DNA from 2 places in the Cupriavidus sp. DF5525 genome. Region 2 is predicted to be linked to the other one. Evidence: riboswitches for the same ligand, from Rfam matches in the RefSeq annotation. Region 2 holds a riboswitch; the other holds the start of a gene.

Region 1 (10,864 bases), on a different replicon from region 2:
CATGTGGACCTGGTACGTGATCGAGAAGACCCGGCTGGGCGCCTACCTGCGCGCGGGCACCGAGAACGCCAAGGTGGTGGAGGCCTTCGGCGTCAACGTGCCGCTGATGGTCACGCTGACCTACGGCTTCGGCGTGGCACTGGCGGCGTTTGCCGGCGTGCTGGCCGCGCCGGTCATGCAGGTGTCGCCGCTGATGGGGCAGAACCTGATCATCATCGTGTTCGCGGTGGTGGTGATCGGCGGCATGGGCTCGATCCTGGGCGCGATCCTGACCGGCCTGGGTCTGGGCGTGATCGAAGGGCTGACCAAGGTGTTTTATCCGGAAGCATCGTCGACCGTGGTGTTCGTGACCATGGTGATCGTGCTGCTGTTGCGCCCGGCAGGGCTGTTCGGAAAGGAGAAATGATGAACGGGCAATCTATCGCTGCACTGGGAATGCAGCCACCGCAGGCGGTACGCCGCCTGCCACGGCGGGCACTGTACGTGGCGCTGCTGGCGTGCCTGCTGGCGGCGCCGCTGGCAGGGGCCTATCCGGTGTTCGTGCTCAAGGTGCTGTGCTTCGCGCTGTTTGCATGCGCCTTCAACCTGCTGATCGGCTACACCGGGCTGCTGTCGTTCGGCCATGCGGCCTTTTTTGGCGGCGCCGGCTACGCGGCCGGCCATGCGATGAAGGCCTGGGGCGTGACGCCGGAGATCGGCCTGATCCTGGGCACGGCCACCGGCGCTCTGATCGGCTACGTGGTGGGCTCGCTGGCGATCCGCCGGCAGGGCATCTACTTCTCGATGATCACGCTGGCACTGGCGCAGATGCTGTTCTTCATCTGCCTGCAGGCGCCGTTCACCGGCGGCGAGGACGGCCTGCAGGGCATCCCACGCGGCAAGCTGTTCGGCGTGCTGTCGCTGTCTAGTGACCTGACGCTGTACTACGTGGCGCTGGCGATCATCGTCGCGGCCTTTGCGCTGATCGTGCGCACGGTGCATTCGCCGTTCGGGCAGATCCTGAAGGCGATCAAGGAGAACGAGCCGCGCGCGATCTCGCTGGGCTATGACGTCGACCGCTTCAAGGTGACCGCCTTCGTGCTGTCGGCGGCGCTGTCGGGGCTGGCCGGCTCGATCAAGGCGCTGGTGCTGGGCTTCGAGACGCTGACCGATGTGCACTGGTCGATGTCCGGGATGGTCATCCTGATGACCTTGCTGGGCGGCCTCGGCACGCTGTCCGGGCCGATCGTCGGCGCCTTTGTCGTGGTCGCGCTGGAGAACAAGCTCGGCGAACTGGGCAGCTACCTGGCGGCCGCGACGGGCATCGACTGGTTCAACGGGCTCGGGGAATCGGTGTCGACGGTGACCGGCATTATCTTCATCGTCTGCGTGCTGACGTTCCGCAGGGGCATCGTCGGCAGTCTGGGGCGAAGTCCTGGATGAGGCCCGGTTTTCCCCTCTCCCGCTTGCGGGAGAGGGGAGAAAACACCCGCGAGCTCAGGCCTTGGCCAATGCCAGCGCCGCAGCCGGCGCGACCGCCGTCTTTGCGCCGAGGTGTTGCTCAACCACCCCAGCCACCATATCCGCCGTCACCGCGGACAACGTCCAGCCCAGGTGCCCATGCCCCGTGTTGTAGAAGACGCACGGCGCTTTCCCTCGGCCTACGCGCGGCAGCATGTCCGGCATCATCGGCCGCAATCCGGCCCAGGGCACCACGCTGCGCGTGCTGACACCCGGGAAGCACTGCTGCACCCACTCCACCAGCGGCCGGATGCGATCGGCGCGGATGTCGCGGTTGTAGCCGTTGAACTCCGCGGTGCCGGCCACGCGGAAGCGGTCGTCGCCCAGGCGGCTGGTGACCAGCTTGGTTGCATCGTCGAGCAGGCTGACGGTCGGCGCCGCGGCGCGGCTGGCCTCGTCGGCCAGGTTGACCGTGATCGAATAGCCTTTGACCGGGTAGATGTTGACACGGTCCCCCAGGCCGGCCGCCAGCGCGCGGCTGGCGGTGCCGGCGCAGATCATGGCGCCGTCGAAGGTCGACGTGGACGTATCGGTGCCTTGCTGCACGGTCACGCTGGCGCGCCTGCCGTCGGTCTTGACGGCGCTGACGTCCTGCCCGTAGAGGCAGCGCACGCCGAGCCGGTCGATGGCCGCGGCCAGGCCGCTGGTGAACTTGTGGATATCGCCGGTCGAGTCGCTCTCGGTGAAATACCCGCCGTAGTAGGAGCCCACCAGCGTCGGCTCGATCGCCCGCATCTCCTGCGGCGTCACGGCGCGCCGCTCCAGCCCGCCCTGCGCCAGCAGCGCGGAGACGCGGCCGGCATGCTCGAAGCCGGCCTTGTCGCGGTAGATATGGAGGATGCCCTCTTTCTTCAGGTCGAAATCGATGCCCTCCTGCGCCGCCCAGGCGAACAGGTGCTCGCGGGCCGCGATGGCCAGGCGCGCGGTCTCGGCAGTATTGCTGCGGTAGTGGGGGATCGACGCGATGAACTCGGCAAACCACGTGAGCTTGTGCCAGCTCGGGCTGGGATTGACCAGCAGCGGGGCGTCGCTCCTGAGCATCCATTTGAGCCCCTTGACGATGGTCGACCAGTGGGTCCAGACCTCGGCATTGGAGGCGGACAGCTGTCCGCCATTGGCGAACGAGGTCTCCATGGCGGCATAGCGATGCCGTTCGAACAGCGTGACGGAGAATCCGCGCCGGGCGAGCGCGTAGGCTGTGGTGACACCGGTGATGCCACCGCCGATGACGGCGATTGTCTTCATGAGCTGCAGGCTCCAGGAACGTCGATGGTGGGAGTCCATACGCAATATGCGTAGCGGACGCCCCCTCTGTTCTGGACCTGAGAGATTCACGACGCCTCGCCGGGGCGATGCGCGCTTGCTCCTTCGGTATGCCGGCGGACGATGACGCCGGACATTCTTCAGAGTGCACTGCTAGTGATACCGGTCCTTTTGCCTGAGAGTTTCCGGGGCGGTTGCTCCTTCGGCGCTGTCCCGCGGCGGTTGCCGCCGGAACAGTCTCTCCCAGCATCACACTGGCTTGACGCCAATCCGGGCAATGTAGAGACAAGGCACGGCCTTGGATATGCGGGTTTACGCGAGTGGCGCGATGCGGCAATCCACCGTTCGCCGTGGGACGAGGCGAGCACTTTCACCGCGGCTCCGGCGTCGCCCGCGTCGCTATGTCGCACCGGCCGGGACCTGCTTGCCACCTAAAATGTCAGCGCTCGCTCTCGGGAGGAAGCGCCGGACACACAGCGCGCGCAGGGCAGGCGAGCCAAAAAAGACGAGAACAAGGTTTTCCAGTGAAGAGAAATCGGATTGCGCTGGCCGCATCGGCCGCGCTGATGGGCCCCGGCATGGCGGGCGCCCAGGTTGCCGCGCCTGAGCCACTGCAGGAGGTGGTGGTCTCGGCCAAGACCGAGCGTAGTGAAACTCCCGCCACGCCGCCCAATACGCCGTCGCCGGCCTATGGCATCAGCAGCAAGCGCATGGCGGACTTCAATGTGGTGAACACCGAGGACGCGCTCAAGTACGCGCCCAATCTCGCCGTGCGCAAGCGCTTTATCGGCGATATGAATTCGATCATCTCGGTGCGCAGCACCAGCTCGCGCCAGTCGGCGCGGGGGCTAGTCTATGCGGACGGCCTGCTGCTGTCCAACCTGCTGGGCTCGGATTTCACATTTCCGCCGCGCTGGTCGCTGGTCAATGCCGCCGAGATCGAGCGCGTGGACGTGCTGTACGGCCCGTATTCCGCGCTGTACCCGGGCAATTCGCTGGGCGCGACGGTGCTGATCTCGACGCGCACCCCGGAGAAGTTCGAGGGCGATGCCAGCGTGCAGCTGTTCACGCAGCGCTTCGGCCTGTACGGCACGCATGACAACTTCAACGGCGTGCATGCCAACGCCTACGTGGGCGACCGCGTCGGCCCGTTCTCCTGGCTGGTCAGCGTGGACCGGCAGGACAGCAAGAGCCAGCCGCTGAGCTTCTACACCGCGGCGCGTTCGTCCGCGCGCGCCACTTCCGCCGACAAGCCGGTCACCGGCGCCTTCTTCGACAAGGACCAGACCGGCGCCGACCGCGTGGTGATGGGCGTCAACAGCGAGGGCGTCACGCACACGGTGCAGGACCAGCTCAAGGTCAAGCTGGGCTATGACATCACCAATACGCTGCAAGCGCAGTTCACCGCCGCGTACTGGCAACAGGACCGCTCCAGCGCCACCGGCAGCTACCTGCGCGATGCCAACGGCAACGTCGTCTCCAGCGGCCCGGTGAATATCGGAGGCTTTCGCTATGTGATTCCCGCCAACGCCTTTGCCCCGAGCAACGGCGAGGACGCGCGCTGGCTCTACGGCCTGTCGCTGCGCACGCGCAACGAGACCGGCTGGAACTTCTCCGGCGTGGCGTCGCTGTTCGATGTCAGCAAGGACGTGAGCCGCACCGCCAGCACGGCTGGCAACGGTCCGGGCACCGTTACCTATGGCGACGGCACCGGCTGGCGCACGCTGGACCTGAAGGCCGACTACCGTCCGCAGCAACTGCAGGGCGGGCACTGGGTCACCTTCGGTTACCACTACGACAACTACCGGCTGACCAATACCACCTACAACACCTCGGACTGGCAGGCGGCGACCATCACCGCCTTCAACAATGCCTTTGCCGGCAAGACCGAGACCCAGGCGCTGTATGCGCAGGATGCCTGGTACTTCGCCCCGGACTGGAAGCTGATCCCCGGCGTGCGCTACGAGCACTGGCGCGCCTATGACGGCAGCCGCAGCCAACCCGGCGTGAATATCGGCTACCCGGTGCGCAGCGAATCCAACTGGTCGCCCAAGCTGGCGCTCGAGAAAGCGATCGGGCAGGACTGGCTGGGCCGGCTGTCGCTGGGCCAGGCCTATCGCTACCCGACTGTCAGCGAGCTGTTCCAGGGGCGCATCACCGGCACCTCGCTGATCAACAACGATCCCAACCTGCGGCCCGAGCGCTCGTTCTCCAAGGACCTGACCTTCGAGCGGACGGTGGAGCGGGCGTATTTCCGCGTCTCGGTGTATGAGGACGATATCCGCGACGCGCTGGTGAGCCAGACCAACACCACCGTGTTCCCGACCGTCACCAGCTTCCAGAACGTGGACCGCGTGCGCACGCGCGGCATCGAGCTGGCGTATGACGCGCGCGATGTCTTTATCAACGGCTTCGACCTGTCGGCCAGCGGCGCCTACAACCATTCGAAGACGCTGGAGAACGCCAACAACCCGGCCTCGGTGGGCAAGTATTTCTACCGGATCCCCAAGTGGCGCGCCAACCTGGTCGGCACCTATCGCATCACGCCGGCCTGGGCCGGCACGCTGGCCATGACCTATTCCGGGCGGCAGTACAATACGCTCGACAATTCGGACGTCAACCCTGACACCTTCGGCGGCACCAGCAGCTTCCTGACCTTCGATGTCAAGGTGACTTACCGGCCTGCCAAGAACGTGCGCCTCGGGCTTGGCATCGACAACCTGACCGACCAGCGCTACTACGTCTACCACCCGTATCCGGGGCGGACGTTCTACGCCGAGGCCAAGCTCTCCTTCTAAGCAATTGAACAGGCTGACCACAACCATGACAGGCATGCGCCCCGGCTTTCGCTTTCTCGTTGCCGGGCTGCTGGCCTGCACCGCGCTGGCGGGCACCGCGCAAACGCATGGCAACCACGGCGGCCACGGTGGCCAGGCCAAGGCCGCGAAGATGAGCGAACTGGGCACCGGCGCCGCGTTCGACCGGGACGGCAAGCTGTGGATCGCCTACAAGGACGGCCCCTATGTCGCGGTGCGTTCGTCGACGGATTTCGGCCGCAGCTTCGGACCCGCGCAGCACATCAACAGCACGCCGGAGCCGGTTGCCGCCGACCACGACAGCCGGCCCAAGGTGGCCACCGGGCGCGACGGCGAGATCTTCGTCACCTGGACCCAGCCGCGGCCCAAGCCCTGGACCGGCTTTATCCGCTTTGCGCGCTCCACCGACGGTGGCAAGTCCTTCGCCACGCCGCTGACGGTACATGCCAATCGCGACGAGATCACGCACCGCTTCGACGCCATCGCGGTCGACCAGTCCGGCCGCATCTTCGTCAGCTGGATCGACAAGCGCGACGTCATCGCCGCCGAGGCGCGCAAGCAGCCGTATGCCGGCGCCGCGATCTACTACGCGGTATCGGCCGACCACGGCAAGAGCTTCCAGGGCGACTACAAGATCGCCGACCAGTCGTGCGAATGCTGCCGCATTGCCATGTCGCCCACGCCCGACGGCAACATGCTGGCGTTGTGGCGCCACGTGTTCCCGCCCAACGCACGCGACCACGCGCTCGCGCAGCTTGGCGCCGACGGCACCGCCACGCCGCTGCAGCGCGCCACCTTCGACGACTGGCGCATCGACGCCTGCCCGCATCAGGGGCCGGGCGCGTCGGTGGCGCCGGACGGCACGCTGCACATGGTCTGGTTCAACATGCGCGAAGGCAAGCCCACGGTGTCGGTCGGCCGCTGGAAGGACGGCAAGCTGCAGGCGCAGCGCCCGCTCGAAGACCCGCGCGCGCAGCATGCCGATATTGTCGCGCTCGACAATAACGAGATCGCGGTCGCCTGGAAGTCGTTCGACGGCCAGCAGACGCGCCTGTCCGCCATGCTGTCGCACGACGGCGGCAAGACCTGGCAGACCCGGCAGGTGGCCCGCACCGAGCGCGACTCCGATCAACCACACGTGCTGCAGCATGCAGGCCGCGCCTACGTGTTGTGGCGCACCGAGGCCGAAGGCTTCCAGGTGTTCCCGCTGGCAAAGGAGGGCGCATGAAGCCGATCCGCCGCAAGCTGCTGGCTGCCGCAGCGTTTGCCCTGATGGGCAGGTCCGTCGCCAATGCCGCCGGCAAGAAGGATGATGCGGCAACCAGCCGCGTGGCCGTATTCGAATCCGCCAGCGCCGCACAACTCACCGCCAGCCAGAAAGGCAATCCGTTCGTGCTGCTGGTGTGGTCGCTCGACTGCGTCTATTGCAAGCGCAATTTCGACGCCATCGGCAAGCTGCGCGCGCGCTATCCTGACCTGCGCGTCGTCACGCTGGCGATGGACAATCCCGAGGCGCTGCCGCAGGTGCAGCAGCTGCTCAGGCGGGTCAACCTCACGCGCAACGCATGGGTGTCCGGCAGCGAGCCACAGGAACGGCTGCGCTATGCGGTCGATCCCGACTGGATGGGGGAGATGCCGCGCACCTACTTCTATCGCGCGGACGGGCAGCGGCAGGGCGTGTCAGGCGTGATCAGCGACGCGGACTGGGACAAGCACCTGCGCTGGGCCGGCATCGCCGGCTGAGTTCGCCCGGACGCGCCGGCGCCGGCGGCCGCAAGGGGCGGCCGGGCCGGCGCCATGCCTCAGGACAATTCCTTCGGCAGCTTGCCGCCATTCGCCGCCAGCTCCTGCATCAGGCGCTTGTGCAACCAGATGTTCATCGCCGCTGAGTCGTTCATGTCGCCGCTGTATTGAAGTTCGCGCGCCAGCTCCTTGCGGTGTTCCAGGCTGCTGTCGACGCCCAGCGCCTTCATCGTATCGACGATGGAGGTGCGCCATTCCAGCTTCTGCCCGCCTTCCGTGACGAGGCGGTCCATGATGGCCTCGACATCGACGCCGGACAGCGGCTCGGGCTTGGCCGCAGTGGCCGCCCCGGCGCTGCCCGGGGCGGTGCCGCCTGCCGGCGCGGTGGTGGCAGGGCCCGACGGCGTCGCGCCGGCGGATGTCGGCGTGCCGGCGGTGGTCGTGGCAGCCGGCTTGGCCTTCCCTAGCAGCTTGTTGAGGATGTCCTTGAAGATGCTCATGGCTGGCTCCTGAATTGGTGTTGGGGGCTACAGCGCACGCATGTTCCGGGCCATGGTGCCGCCTGCGCCCGGGCGCCGGTCTGCCGCTGACGCTTTGTAAATGTTGCGTGCAGCGCGGGCCAGGTTCGTCACGACGTTTGCTGCACATGACGGCGTACGCGCCACCGCCTTCAAGAACAATCACGACGATCGGTCCTCCTACGCCGCAGGCCAGCGCGGCCGCGCCGTGTTGCCGTCCGGCGATACGCGCTCCGGATTGGCCCCCCGCCTGCCCCCCCGTCGGACCCCCCGCCATCCCTTGCCGCTTGCCCTCGCCACAACGGATGATCTATCACAGTTGTGTGGGTGGCAGGCCCTGACGCCTGCGTGAGACAGGAGCGAATCATGAGTGGCAAGAAGATCCTCGTTGTACTGACCAGCTTTGAGAAGTACCCGAACATGGACCGTGCAACCGGCCTCTGGCTGGGCGAGGCCGTGCATTTCGTCAAGAAGGTGGAAGCCGCGGGCTACCAGGTGGACTTTGTCAGTCCCAAGGGCGGCTATACGCCGATCGATCCCCATAGCCTGCAGATGGCCGAGCCGGTGGATTGGGAGTGGTACCAGAAGAAGGACTTCATGAACCGGCTGGGCCAGACCCTCAAGCCCAGCGAGGTCAGGGCCGGCGACTACGTGGCCATCTACTTCGCCGGCGGCCACGGCGTGATCTGGGATTTCCCGGACAACGAGGAACTGCAGGCGCTCAGCCGCAACATTTATGAATCGGGTGGCTATGTCACCTCGGTATGCCACGGTGCCGTGGGACTGCTGAATATCAAACTGTCCGACGGCACGCTGCTGATCAACAACAAGAAGGTCACCGGCTTCTCGAACCAGGAAGAGAAGCTGGCCGGGCTCGACAGCCATGTCCCGTACCTGACCGAGACGGAAATGCTTGCGCGCGGAGCAAAGTACACCAAGGCGCCCGAGCCGTGGCAGTCGTTTGCGGTGGAGGATTCGCGCGTGATCACGGGTCAGAACCCGGCCTCCGGCGGGGCGGTTGCCGATCTGCTGCTGTCGGCACTGAAGGCGTGAGGCCGTAAGGCGCCGTGAAGGCGGCGGGCGCGGCCTGTGCGGTGCGCGCCCGCCGTCACCGCAATGACGCAGCCATCCCCGGCCCTCACCACACAGCGATCCCCGTGGCGGCCCGCGCTGATCGCGACCAAGCTGGCGCCGCCCAGGACGCGCCACTACGTCAGCCGCGAGCAGGCCATCTGGCAATTGCGCCCGGGCCTGGAGCGCAAGCTGACCGTGCTGACCGCACCGGCAGGGTGCGGCAAGACCTCGTTGCTGGGCGAATGGAAGAACATCCTGGCTGCGGAAGGCGTTGCGGTCGGCTGGCTCAGCATCGACCGCGATGACGACGATCTCTACCAGTTCGGGGCCTACCTGCTTGCCGCGGTGCGCGAGGCCTGCGGGGAGATCGGCAACAGCGTGCGCGAACGGCTCGAGAACGATGCGCTGGCGCCGGCGGACGCGATCTTTGCCGAGCTGCTCAACGAGATCGCGGCGCTGCCGCGCCAGATGGTATTGGTGCTGGACGACTTCGACCGGCTGGAGGCGCCGGCGATCCACGAGGCGGTGTTCCGCCTGCTGCGCTATGCGCCCGACAACCTGCACGTCCTGGTCGCGGGACGCGGCGAGCCGGCATTTCCGCAAAGCTATTTCGAGGTGCGCGGGCAGTTGCTCAGGCTCGACGCGGAGGTGCTGCGCTTCGACAGCGCGGAGACGCAGGCGTTCTTCAGCCGCGTATCCGGGCTGAGCCTGAGTGCGGCGCAAGCCGAGACGCTGCTGCATGCGACCGAAGGCTGGGTGGCCGGGCTGCAGCTGGCCACGTTTGCGCTGGGCGAACCTGGTGGCATCGACGATTTCGCCATCCGCCTGCCGCATGCACGCCACAGCATCGCCGCCTACCTCAACGAGAATGTGTTCGTGCACGTGCCCCAGCCGTTGCAGGCCTTCCTGCTGCAAACTTCGGTGCTGGACCGGATGTCGGTGCCGCTGTGCAACGCAGTGACCGGGACCGAATCGGCACAGGCCAGCTTCGATTGGCTGGTTGCGCACAATCTGTTTTTCCGCCCGCTGGACGCGGACTGCCAGTGGTACCGCTATCACGCACTGTTTGCGGAATACCTGCGCACGCGCCTCGCCCGGGAACGGCCGCAGGAGCTCGCGGCGCTGCATCGCCGCGCCAGCGAATGGTATGCCGGGCAGTCGCTGTGGGCCGAGGCGGTCAGGCATGCACTGGCGGCCGGCGATGTCGAACGCGCCGCGGCCTGGGTCGAGCAATGCGCGATGGGCCTGGTCGAGGCCAGCGACGTGCGCACGCTGCTGAGCTGGGTCGCAAAGCTGCCCGCCGAGGCGGTGCGCGCACGACTGCGGCTGCGCCTGGCGCATGCGTGGGCACTGGCGCTGACGATGCAGGCGGTGCCGGCACAACAGGCGCTGGCCGCGGTCGAGGACGATATAGCGCACGGCCTGCTGCCGGTGACCGACACGCTGCGGGTTGAACTGGAAGCGGTCAAGGCGTTGATCGCCGGCCTGTGCGACGAGAGCCAGCGTTCGCTCGAGCTGGGCCGGAGCGTGCTGGACCTGCACCCGCCGCAAGGCACGTGGGCGGAGGGCATCGGGCTTACCACCCACGTCTTCGGGCTGACCTATGCATCCCGCTTCGAAGCGGTAGAGCTGCTGCGACATCCGTCTGGCGTTGGCAGCAGGGCATCGGCACCGCTCTACGCCACGGTGTACCGGCAGAGCATGCTGGGGCTCAGCCTGTTCGTGCAGGGCCGGCTTGGCGAAGCCGTGCAGACGCTGGAGGACGTGCTGCGCGAGGCCAACACGCGTGCCGGCGCGCAGTCAGCCGCGTCAGTGCTGCCGGTAGGCTACCTGGCCGCAATCCACTACGAGTGGAACGACATCGAGCGGGTCGCCGCACTGCTGGAGGGACGCTTCGAGATCGCGCTGCAGGCCTGCTCGCTCGGCCCGCTGGCCGGCTTCTGCGTGACG
Region 2 (10,864 bases):
GCCGTGCGCCGACGACGGGATCAGGCAGATGTCGCGATGGCTCTCGCCGCGGCTGGCGTGGTAGGCGTGGATGATCAGCAGGCCCGCGTATTCGCCCTGCGAGCCCGCGTTGGGCTGCAGGCTCACCGCGGCGTAGCCGGTGGCGGCGCACAGCATGGCTTCGAGCTGGTCGATCATCTCGCGGTAGCCCACGGTCTGGTCCAGCGGCGCGAACGGGTGGATCTGGCTGAACTCAGGCCACGTCACCGGGATCATCTCGCTGGTGGCGTTCAGCTTCATCGTGCACGAGCCCAGCGGGATCATAGTGCGGTCCAGCGCCAGGTCCTTGTCTGCCAGCATGCGCAGGTAGCGCAGCATCTCGTGCTCGGCGTGGTGCGTGTTGAAGACCGGGTGCGTCAGGTATTCGGTGGTGCGTGCCAGCGCTGCGGGGAACGCGTCCTGCGTGGCGGCTTCGAGCTTGTCGAAGTCCAGGCCCGTGGGCAGCGGCTTGCCTTGCGTGAAGACTTCCCACAGCGCGACCACGTCGGCGCGGGTGGCAGTCTCGTCCAGCGAGACGCCGACGCGCGTGGCGCTGACATGGCGCAGGTTGAGGCCGCGCGCGGTGGCGGCGGCGTGGATGGCCTCGGTATTGAAGCCGGTTTCCAGTGTCAGCGTGTCGAAGAAGGTGGCGTTGGTGCGCGCGAAGCCGAGCTTTTCCAGACCGGCGGCCAGCGTCGCGGTCAGGCGATGCACGCGCTGGGCGATGCGCTTCAGGCCCTGCGGGCCGTGGTAGACGGCGTACATCGATGCCATCACGGCCAGCAGCACCTGCGCGGTACAGATGTTGGAGGTAGCCTTCTCGCGGCGGATATGCTGCTCGCGCGTCTGCAGCGCCAGGCGGTAGGCCTTGTTGCCCTGCGCGTCGATGGTCACGCCGACCAGGCGGCCCGGCATCGAGCGCTTGAACGCATCCTTCACCGCCATATAGCCGGCGTGCGGGCCGCCGAAGCCCAGCGGCACGCCAAAGCGCTGCGAGTTGCCCACGGCCACGTCGGCACCCCATTCGCCCGGCGCGACCACCAGCGTCAGCGCCAGCAGGTCGGCGGCGGCCACCACCAGGCCGCCGGCAGCGTGCACGGCGTCAGCGATGGCACGATAGTCGTTGACGTCGCCGTTCACGCCCGGGTATTGCAGCAGCACGCCGAAGGCGCCGGCCGCGGCGGCGTCGGCAGCGGGGCCGACCTTGACTTCGATGCCCAGCGGCAGCGCGCGCGTGCGTACCACTTCCAGCGTCTGCGGCAGCACGTCGTCCGCGACGAAGAAGATGTTCGAATCGTGCTTGTTCACGCGCTGCAGCAGCGTCATCGCCTCGGCGGCGGCGGTGCTTTCATCCAGCATCGACGCATTGGCGATATCCAGCCCGGTCAGGTCGGTGACCATCTGCTGGAAGTTCAGCATCGCTTCCAGGCGGCCCTGCGAGATTTCCGGCTGGTAGGGCGTGTAGGCGGTGTACCAGGCCGGGTTCTCGAAGATATTGCGCAGGATGACCGCCGGCGTGACCGTGTTGTAGTAGCCCTGGCCGATAAAGCTCTTCAGTACCTTGTTCTTGCGCGCGAGGCCGCGCAGCTTCTCGAGCGCCGCTTCTTCGCTGAGCGGCTCGGTGAACTCGCCCATCGGCATGCCGTCGCGGCGGCGGATGGCGGCGGGGATGACGGCGTCGATCAGCGCGGCGCGGCTGTCATAGCCGAGCACCTTCAGCATGTGCTGCTGTTCGGGGGTATCGGGGCCGATATGGCGGGCGGCGAAGGCGTCGCGCGCCTCCAGTTCGGCCAGCGTGGGCCGGTTACCTTGGGCGGCGTTCATGGGAAGCGGGGCGTTCATTGGCAAGAACCTCGTGGGGGGCGCGTCGGCAGGTGGTCAGCCCGCCGGCGCGCGTCTGTCTGCAGTGGCCGGTCCGCGCGGGACCGGCGTGGCCGGCGTCAGGCGCCGACGCTGGCCTTGTACGCGTCGGCCGACATCAGGCCATTGACGTCGTCGGCGTTGGCCGGCTTGAGCTTGAACAGCCAGGCGTCGAAGGCATCGGCATTGACGCTTTCCGGCGCGGCCGTGGCGGCCTCGTTGACGGCGATCACTTCGCCGGCCACCGGAGCGTAGATGTCGGAAGCGGCCTTCACCGATTCCACCACTGCCAGCGCATCGCCGGCACCGACCGACTTGCCCACTTCGGGCAGTTCCAGGAAGACGATGTCGCCCAGCGCGTCCTGCGCGTGGTCGGTGATGCCGATGGTGAGCGTGCCGTCGGCTTCGACGCGTACCCACTCATGCGACTCGGTGTACTTGAGGTCAGCGGGGAAATTCATGGAGGTTCTCCGGATACAGATCTGTTTCTTGTTGGGTGATGCCTGCCCGGCGAAGCTGCCGGCAGGCGAGGGCGACCGTTGGGTGAGCGGGTTTTCCCCTTAGCTCACGAGTGCCTTGCCATTGCGCACAAACGGCAGTTTAACCACAGTCGCACTGAGTTTGCGGTCGCGGATCTCTACCTGCACCGTGTCGCCGACATTGACGCCCTGCGGCAGGCGCGCAAAGGCGATCGACTGCGACAGCGACGGGCTGAAGGTGCCGCTGGTGATCTCGCCGTCACCGGCCGCGGTGATCACCTTCTGGTGCGAGCGCAGCACGCCGCCCTTGTCACGCAGGATCAGGCCGAGGAATTGCTGGCGCGAACCAGCCGCGGCCAGTGCCGCCTTGCCGGTGAAGTCGCGTTCGCTCTGCAGGTCGACGGTCCAGGCCAGGCCCGCGTCCAGCGGCGAGGTGTTGATATCCATGTCCTGGCCGTACAGGTTCATGCCGGCTTCCAGGCGCAGCGTGTCGCGCGCGCCCAGGCCGGCCGGGCGCACGCCCGCGGCGTTCAGCTTTTCCCACACGGCGGCGACGCTCGCGGCGGGCACCACCAGTTCGAAGCCGTCTTCGCCGGTGTAGCCGGTGCGGGCGGCCATGATTTCGCCGATGGCCGGGTCCTGGACCACGACGGCGTTGAAGGGCTTGAGGGCGTCGGAGGGCTGGGTCGACGGGAACGTGCTCCACACCTTGGCGCGGGCGTTCGGGCCCTGCACGGCGACGATGGCCAGCGGCTGCACGCCCTCGGGGGCGACGTCTTCACGGCGCGGGGTGATGGTCACGCCGCTGCCGGTGGCGGCATTACGCGAGCGGATCCAGTCGATATCGCCCAGCGCGGTGCTGGCATTGACCACCAGGCGGAAGCGGTCCTCGGCAAAGAAGTAGACGATCAGGTCGTCGATCACGCCGCCTTTCTCGTCCAGCATGCAGGAGTAGAGCGCCTTGCCCGGCGTCTGCAGCTTGTCGACATTGTTGGCCAGCAGGCCGCGCAGGAAGGCGCGGCTATTGGCGCCGCTGAGGTCCACCACGCACATGTGCGACACGTCGAACATGCCGGCATCGCTGCGCACGGCGTTGTGTTCTTCGATCTGGGAGCCGTAGTTGACCGGCATGTCCCAGCCGCCGAAGTCGACCATGCGGGCGCCGAGGGCGCGGTGGATGGCGTTGAGGGGCGTGGCCTGGAGCGTCATGGAATCCTCGGGGGCAGTCTCGGGTTGCGAAAACGAAAAAAGGGTCATCCGCCGCAACGCTCGCCGCGCCAACAATATGGCGTAGCAATCCGCTGCGGCGGATGACCCCTCTGTCCTCGATACCTGAGAGATTACAAGGCGGATCCGTAGACCCCATCCTCGTGCGCCCCTTCGGTGGGCACGCTCGCCATGAATGGCGGGTGCCGCTCTCCAGAGTGCGGCATGCATTGTGTGCATGTTGCATGCCGATCCGATCGGTCCGTGGTGCCTGAGAGTTTTCGGGTGATACCCCTTCGGCGGCGCAGAGATGCGCGCTCTCCCGGTCGGATGCGCGCAATGTACGGGAGGCCCCGGCCTTTGTCAAACGCGGGCCGGAAGCCGCCCGGCGGCTGTACCCGTTCCTGCGCCCCGCCGCCAGGGGCGGCGAATTTACTTCTTCTTGTCGTCGGTGACGACGTTACCGATCACGCCGCCCACGGCCGCGCCACCCAGCGTACCCAGTGCACTGCCTTCGGTGAGGATGGCGCCGCCCACGGCACCCGCGCCCGCGCCGATGGCGGTGTTGCGTTGCTTCGGGGTCATGTCTGCGCAACCGGCAAAGGCCGCGACCGTTGCGCCGATCAGGGTCACCTTGGTCAAAGTTTGCAGGGTTTTCATTATTGGCTCCGTGTGATGATTAATGCATGTCCGAACGGCCGCGCAGGCTGGGGGACACATTAGTTAGATCGGCGCCCTATGCGATCGGCTCCGGCCTTTACGAAGTGTTACGCCAGTGACACAAGAGGAGCTGTCAATGCGATTTTCGCTGACTGACCGGGGGCGGCCAGCGTGTTAACATCAGCAGCTTTGCCGCCGCTACCTTTCGCGGGAGCTGGCGCGTCCCGCCTCTCTTGCCGATTCCCCTTCCGTCTCCAACCGCGCCCCTCGCATGACCCACGGCCTGAACCCCGCCCAATCCGAAGCCGTCCGCTACCTGGACGGGCCCTGCCTGGTGCTGGCCGGGGCAGGCTCGGGCAAGACCCGCGTGATCACGCAGAAGATCGCGCACCTGATCGAGGACAAGGGCTTCGAGCCGCGCCATATCGCCGCCGTCACCTTTACCAACAAGGCGGCCAAGGAGATGCAGGAGCGCATCGGCAAGCTGATGGAAGGCAAGACCACGCGCGAGGGCAAGCGCATTCCTCTGAAGCAGCTGACGGTCTGTACCTTCCACTCGCTCGGCGTGCAGATCCTGCGCATGGAGGCCGAGCATGTGGGCCTGAAGCCGCAGTTCTCGATCATGGATTCGGACGACTGCTTCGGCCTGATCCAGGAGCAGCTCGGCACCACCGACAAGAAGCTGATCCGCGGCGTGCAAAGCACGATCTCGCTGTGGAAGAACGGCATGGTCGACCCCGAGGCCGCGATCGCGCAGGCGGCCAATGCCGACGAGCACCAGGCCGCGCTGGTCTACCGCAACTACGTAGCCACGCTGCACGCCTACCAGGCGGTGGACTTCGACGACCTGATCCGCTTGCCCGCCGAACTGTTCGCGCGCAATGAAACGGTACAGCTCAAGTGGCAGAACCGCCTGCGCTACTTCCTGGTCGACGAATACCAGGACACCAACGCGTGCCAGTACCAGCTGCTCAAGCTGCTGGCGGGCGGCTCGCACCTGCGCGCACCGGCCTTTACCGCGGTGGGCGACGACGACCAGGCCATCTACGGCTGGCGCGGCGCCACGCTGGACAACCTGCGCCTGCTGCAGACCGATTTCCCGGCCCTGAAGGTGGTCAAGCTGGAGCAGAACTACCGCTCCACCGTGCGCATCCTGGAAGCGGCCAACGCGGTCATTGCCAACAATCCCAAGCTGTTCGACAAGAAGCTGTGGAGCGAGCACGGCATGGGCGATCCCATCGCCATTCACCCGATGAACGACGAGGAGCACGAGGCCGAGTCGGTGGTGTTCCGCCTGTCCGCGCACAAGTTCGAGCGCCGCGCGCAGTTCCGCGACTACGCCATCCTCTATCGCGGCAACCACCAGGCGCGGCTCTTCGAGCAGATCCTGCGCCGCGAGCGCATTCCCTACGTGCTGTCGGGCGGCCAGAGCTTCTTCGACAAGGCCGAGATCAAGGACATCTGCGCCTACCTGCGCCTGATCTCCAATCCGGACGACGATCCCGCCTTTATCCGTGCCATCACCACGCCGCGGCGCGGGGTGGGCACTACCACGCTGGAAGTGCTGGGCACCTTTGCCGGGCAGGCCAAGGTGTCGCTGTTCGAGGCCGCGATGATGGGCGGCATCGAAGGCAAGCTGCAGCCGCGCCAGCTGGAACCGCTGCGCGTGTTCTGCGAATCGATGGTGCGGCTGGCCGATCGCGCGGCCAAGGACCCGGCGACCGTGGTGCTCGACGACCTGATGGAAGGCATCCACTACGAGGCCTACCTGTACGACGCCTTCGACGAACGCCAGGCCCAGTCGCGCTGGACCAATACGCTCGAATTCCTCGACTGGCTCAAGCGCAAGGGCACCAAGCCGGAAGCCGCCGAGGGCGAAGAGGCCACCGGCTTCGACAACGCCGACGGCTTTGGCGACGAAGGCAAGAACCTGCTGGAACTGACCCAGACCGTGGCGCTGATGAGCATGCTCGAAGGGCGCGAGGAAGATCCTGACGCGGTGCGGCTGTCGACGCTGCACGCCTCCAAGGGGCTGGAATATCCGCATGTGTTCCTGGTCGGCGTGGAAGAGGGCATCCTGCCCCACTGCCGCGAAGACGAGGACATGACCGACGAGAAGATCGAGGAAGAGCGCCGGCTGATGTATGTCGGCATCACCCGTGCGCAGCGCAGCCTGCAGATCAGCTGGTGCAAGAAGCGCAAGCGCGCGCGCGAGACCTATTCCTGCCAGGCGTCGCGCTTTATCGGCGAGATGAAGCTGGAGGAAGCGCCCGCGCCCAAGGACGAAACCCCGGCGATGAGCCCCAAGGACCGGCTCGGCGCGCTCAAGGCGCTGCTGGGCACGCCCGGCAAGACTGCCGCGGGCTGAATTCCATTAATCCGCACTACAGTCCCGATACAAATCCCTACCAGCCTGACAAGACGGCGCGCGCCGTGCTCCCTAGCATAGTGACTGTGCTGCCTGCGCTTGCGCAGGCGTGCTGCGGTGGGCTCGCCCGGCTTTCCTGCCGTACCGGACCTCGCGTTCGGAATTTCCCTGTTCTCCGGCCCCCGGCGCGCAAGCGTGCGGGGGCATTTTTTCGTGGCGGCGGGCGCGTACCTACCGCTGCAGTCCGCCCGGCGGCGGCGCCATCATCGCCGCGTGCGGCGGCAGGCCCAGCCAGTGCGCCGCCTCGGGCAAGCCGCGCAGGCGCCTGCGTTGCGCGGGGTCGAGGCTGTCGTCCAGCGCCAGCCAGCATTCACGCACCGCGCGGCGGTCCTGCTCGAACGCTTCATGCAGGCGCTCCATGGCCTGCACGCGCGGGCGCAGCGGGCCGTCTGGCGACTCGTCCGCGGTCTCGCGCACGAAGCGGGCACGCAGTTCGAGCGCGTGCGCCTCGGCTTCGCGCGTGGCACTGCGGGCCGCCTGCCACAGGCGCGCCTGCGCGGGATTGAGGCCGAGCGACTCGGCGGTTGCCGGCGCAGATGGCGGCATGGCGCCGGGCAGCGGGCCGGCTTGCAGCGCGCTGGCCGGCAAGGCGACCAGGCAGGCGGCGCACAGCGTCAGCACGGACAGGCCGGCGCGCAGCCGGGCATTCAGGGCGGGTAGGGCGGGCATGGACTTCTCCTGTGGTTGGGTAGCTTGTTGGAATGCCGGTCCATGCTAGGGAAGGGCGCGCCGCATTGCTTGAGCACTTGGTCAGGCCCGTATTGCATTCGCGTACAAGCCAGGTGCCCCGGCCAGGCTGCGTATCAGCGTTGATACAAAGCGGGCACAGTGGGGTCATCGCGGGCTGGTAAAGTGGGGCACCGCATGCCCCTCGGCGCCGGCGCCTGCCGCCGGCATATGCCGATCCCTTCGCTTATGGAATTCACCCCCACGCTTCCCATCCGCCTGCTGATCGTCGACGACGATCCCCAGATCCGCTCCATGCTGGCCGAATACCTGTCCACCTTCGGCATGCAGGCCGATGGCGTCGAAGGCGGCGTGGAGATGCGCCAGGCGATGGCCGCCACGCCGTATGACCTGGTGATCCTCGACCTGTCGTTGCCCGGCGAGAACGGCCTGGCACTGTGCCGCGAGCTGTGCGCGCAGACCGATGTCGCCGTGATCATGCTGACCGCGCGCGCCGAGCTGGCCGACCGCGTGGTCGGGCTGGAAGTGGGCGCCGACGACTACGTCACCAAGCCCTTCGAGATGCGCGAGCTGGTAGCGCGCATCCACACCGTGCTGCGCCGCAGCCGCGGCAATGGCGCCGAAGCACGCCGTGCCGCCGCGCCGTCCGGGCACGAGCTGCGCTTCGGCGACTGGCGCCTGAATACCACGCTGCGCCAGCTGGTCGATCGCGACGACGTGGTGGTGCCGCTGTCCAATGCCGAATTCCGCCTGCTGCTGGCCTTTGTCGAGCAGCCCAACCGCGTGCTCGACCGCGAGTTGCTGATCAACCAGGCGCGCGGGCGCGGGCTCGACGTGTTCGACCGCAGCATCGACCTGCTGGTGTCGCGGCTGCGCCAGAAGCTGCGCGACGACCCGCGCGACCCCACGCTGATCCGCACCGTGCGCGGCGAGGGCTATGTCTTTACCGCGACGCTGGAAGCATGAGCAAGACCGGGCGCCTGGCGCGCTATGACTCGATGTTCGTGCGGCTGTTCGTGGTGATGGCCGCGATCATGCTGGCCGTGCACCTGCTTGGCATGACCGTGATCGAAAACCTGTTCCCGCGGCCGGGGCTGGAGCGCGCGTTGCGCGACGGACCGGGCGGGCCGCCGCCGGGCGAGTGGCGTCCGGGCCCGCCGCCTCCGGGCGAATGGCGTCCAGGTCCGCCGCCTGAAGGCGCCGACGCCGGCGCGCCGCACCGGCCACCACCGCCGCGCTGGCCGTGGCCGCCGCACATCGGCCTGCTGTTCCAGGTGGCCGCGATCGTGGCGGCCTCGTGGGCCGGCGCGCGGCTGCTGGCGCGCCCGGTGCAGCAACTCGCCAGCGGCGCCGGCCGGCTCGCGCAGGACGTCCATGCGGCGCCGCTCGACGAAAGCGCCGGCCCGGCCGAGGCGCGCGCCGCGGCGCAGGCGCTGAACCATATGCAGCAGCGCATCCGCAACCAGCTGGCGCAGCAGTCGCGCTTCCTGGCGGCGGTATCGCACGACCTGCGCACGCCGCTGACGCGCATGAGCCTGCGCATCGAACGCATGGATGGGAGCGAGGGGATCGACAGCAAGCAGGCCGGCGAAGTGCGCTACCGCCTGCGCCAGGACCTGGCCGAGATGAACGGCCTGATCGACGCCACGCTGTACTACCTGCGCGACCGCGATGAAGCCAGCGGCCCGCGCCAGCGCGTGGACGTGCTGGCGCTGTTGCAGGCGGTGGTCGACGACGCCGCCGAGACCGGCCACGAGGTCGCGCTCAGCGGGCAGGCGCAGCCGCTGCTGGCGAGCCCGTCCGACCTGCGGCGCGCGGTGGTGAACCTGGTGGAGAATGCGCGGCGCTACGGCGGCGCGGCCAGCATCGTGCTGACCGATAGCGCGGAACGGGTGCTGATCGATATCTGCGACGACGGCCCCGGCATCCCGCCTGACGAACTGCAGCGCGTGATGGAGCCGTTCTACCGCATCGAGTCCTCGCGCAGCCGCGCCACCGGCGGGGTCGGCATGGGTCTGTCGATCGCCGCGGACATCGCCGCGCGCCATGGCGGCGAGCTCACCCTGACCAACCGCCCGGAAGGCGGCCTGCGCGCGCGCCTGTCGCTACCGCGCGCCTGACGCCGCCAGCGTGACGTACTGCGAGCCGCGCTGGCCGCGGGTGAAGTCCAGCGCAAAGTCGCCCACGTCGACACGCCCCTGCAGCGCCCGCCGCATCTCGGCGGCGCCGCTGCCGCGCAGCCCGGCGAGCGCCCGCGCCAGCCACGCCGCGCCGATATAGCCCGCCAGCGTCGCCGCCGACGGCGGCTCGTCCAGGTACTGCTTCATGCGCGCCACGTGCTCCTTCACCACGCGCAGCGTGGCCTGCTGCGGGCCCGGCGCAATCTGCGTCAGCACCATGCCACCGGTGTAGCCGCTACCCAGGATCTCGCGCGCCGCGGTGGCGCTGACCGACGACAGTCCGACCAGAAAGCCATACCAGCCTTGCGCGGCCAATGCGCGGCCAAGGCCGGCATAGGCCAGCGTATCGCCAGCCACGATCACCGCACCCGGACGGGTCGCGGCGATGCGCCGCGCGGCGGCGTCGGGATTGCCGTCCAGCGGCACCGCGCGCGTGCCGGTCTGCGCCTCCAGCCGGCCCAGCCACTGCGCGCCCGACGTGCCGCCCGCCGCAAATTCCCCCGACACCGCCAGCGCGATGCTGGTCAGGCCATAGCTGCGCAGCTGCTTCACCGCCGCGTCCAGCTCGGCCTGGTAGTCGGCGCGGGTGAACCAGACGTTCTCCGCCGCCAGCGCCAGTCCCGACAGTGGCGCCACGATCTGCACGCCGCGCCGGTTGAGTTCGGCTGAGGAGGCCAGCGCCGGCAGCAGCCGGTCGCCGGGGCCGAACAGCAGTTCCGCGCGCTCGCCATCGGCAAGGGCCACCGCCTGTGCCAGTGCGCGGCGCGGGTCGGCATCGGCATCTCGGACCACATGGACGACGCGCACCGGTCCGTTGCCGGCATTGAGTGCATCAAACATCACCTTGGCCCCGGCCAGGTAGTCCCGCGCCAGGTCGGCCTGCGCGCCAGTGCGGTCGAGCAGGTGGCCGACCACCACTGTGTGGCGCGCGGGCGCCTGGGCCTGGACAAGGGCAGGCAGCGCCAGCCCGGCCGCGGTGGCAAGCAGTAGGCGGCGTTTGGCTGCGGAGGGTGGATGCGCGTGGCCGCGCCGCAGGCGAGGCGACAGGGGAATAGGCATGGTACGGGGAGCGGAGATGGGTGAGGGGGGCGGTATTCGCAGGCCGCGCGCAGCGTATCCGGCACGCATGACACAGATGTGACGCCCGCCCCCCACCAGCGAGGGGCTCGTCGCGCATGGGTTCCGCCGCGCTTTGACGACGGTCAACGCGCCGGCCGCGCCGCGGCCCTACGATGGGCCGTCACACACCCGATCCCCCGCGCCCCCATGAAACCGTCTGCCATGACTTCCCCTGCGCTCGACCGTCGCGCGCTGTCCGACTTCCGCGCGCTGGCCGGCCGCATCGA

What was found. Region 2 has a riboswitch for glycine ahead of gcvT (glycine cleavage system aminomethyltransferase GcvT). Riboswitches for the same ligand answer to the same signal wherever they lie in the genome.
Region 1: it holds a riboswitch for glycine, as region 2 does, so the genes downstream of both, ABNX08_RS33810 (D-amino acid dehydrogenase) here and gcvT (glycine cleavage system aminomethyltransferase GcvT) in region 2, are expected to answer to the same signal.

The regions. Positions count from the first base shown of each region.
Region 1 is NZ_CP168266.1:2,753,444-2,764,307, forward strand. It holds gene ABNX08_RS33800 (branched-chain amino acid ABC transporter permease) at 1-406, shown strand, start outside; gene ABNX08_RS33805 (branched-chain amino acid ABC transporter permease) at 436-1,422, shown strand; gene ABNX08_RS33810 (D-amino acid dehydrogenase) at 1,477-2,835, opposite strand; glycine riboswitch at 2,917-3,019, opposite strand; gene ABNX08_RS33815 (TonB-dependent receptor) at 3,288-5,561, shown strand; gene ABNX08_RS33820 (sialidase family protein) at 5,587-6,807, shown strand; gene ABNX08_RS33825 (hypothetical protein) at 6,804-7,322, shown strand; gene ABNX08_RS33830 (DUF3597 domain-containing protein) at 7,382-7,822, opposite strand; gene ABNX08_RS33835 (type 1 glutamine amidotransferase domain-containing protein) at 8,207-8,893, shown strand; gene ABNX08_RS33840 (LuxR C-terminal-related transcriptional regulator) at 8,957-10,864, shown strand, end outside.
Region 2 is NZ_CP168265.1:4,361,155-4,372,018, reverse strand. It holds gene gcvP (aminomethyl-transferring glycine dehydrogenase) at 1-1,860, opposite strand, end outside; gene gcvH (glycine cleavage system protein GcvH) at 1,959-2,339, opposite strand; gene gcvT (glycine cleavage system aminomethyltransferase GcvT) at 2,439-3,566, opposite strand; glycine riboswitch at 3,667-3,790, opposite strand; glycine riboswitch at 3,812-3,898, opposite strand; gene ABNX08_RS20480 (glycine zipper 2TM domain-containing protein) at 3,996-4,223, opposite strand; gene ABNX08_RS20475 (UvrD-helicase domain-containing protein) at 4,495-6,591, shown strand; gene ABNX08_RS20470 (Spy/CpxP family protein refolding chaperone) at 6,823-7,320, opposite strand; gene ABNX08_RS20465 (response regulator) at 7,567-8,304, shown strand; gene ABNX08_RS20460 (ATP-binding protein) at 8,301-9,458, shown strand; gene ABNX08_RS20455 (ABC transporter substrate-binding protein) at 9,444-10,577, opposite strand; gene hemN (oxygen-independent coproporphyrinogen III oxidase) at 10,785-10,864, shown strand, end outside.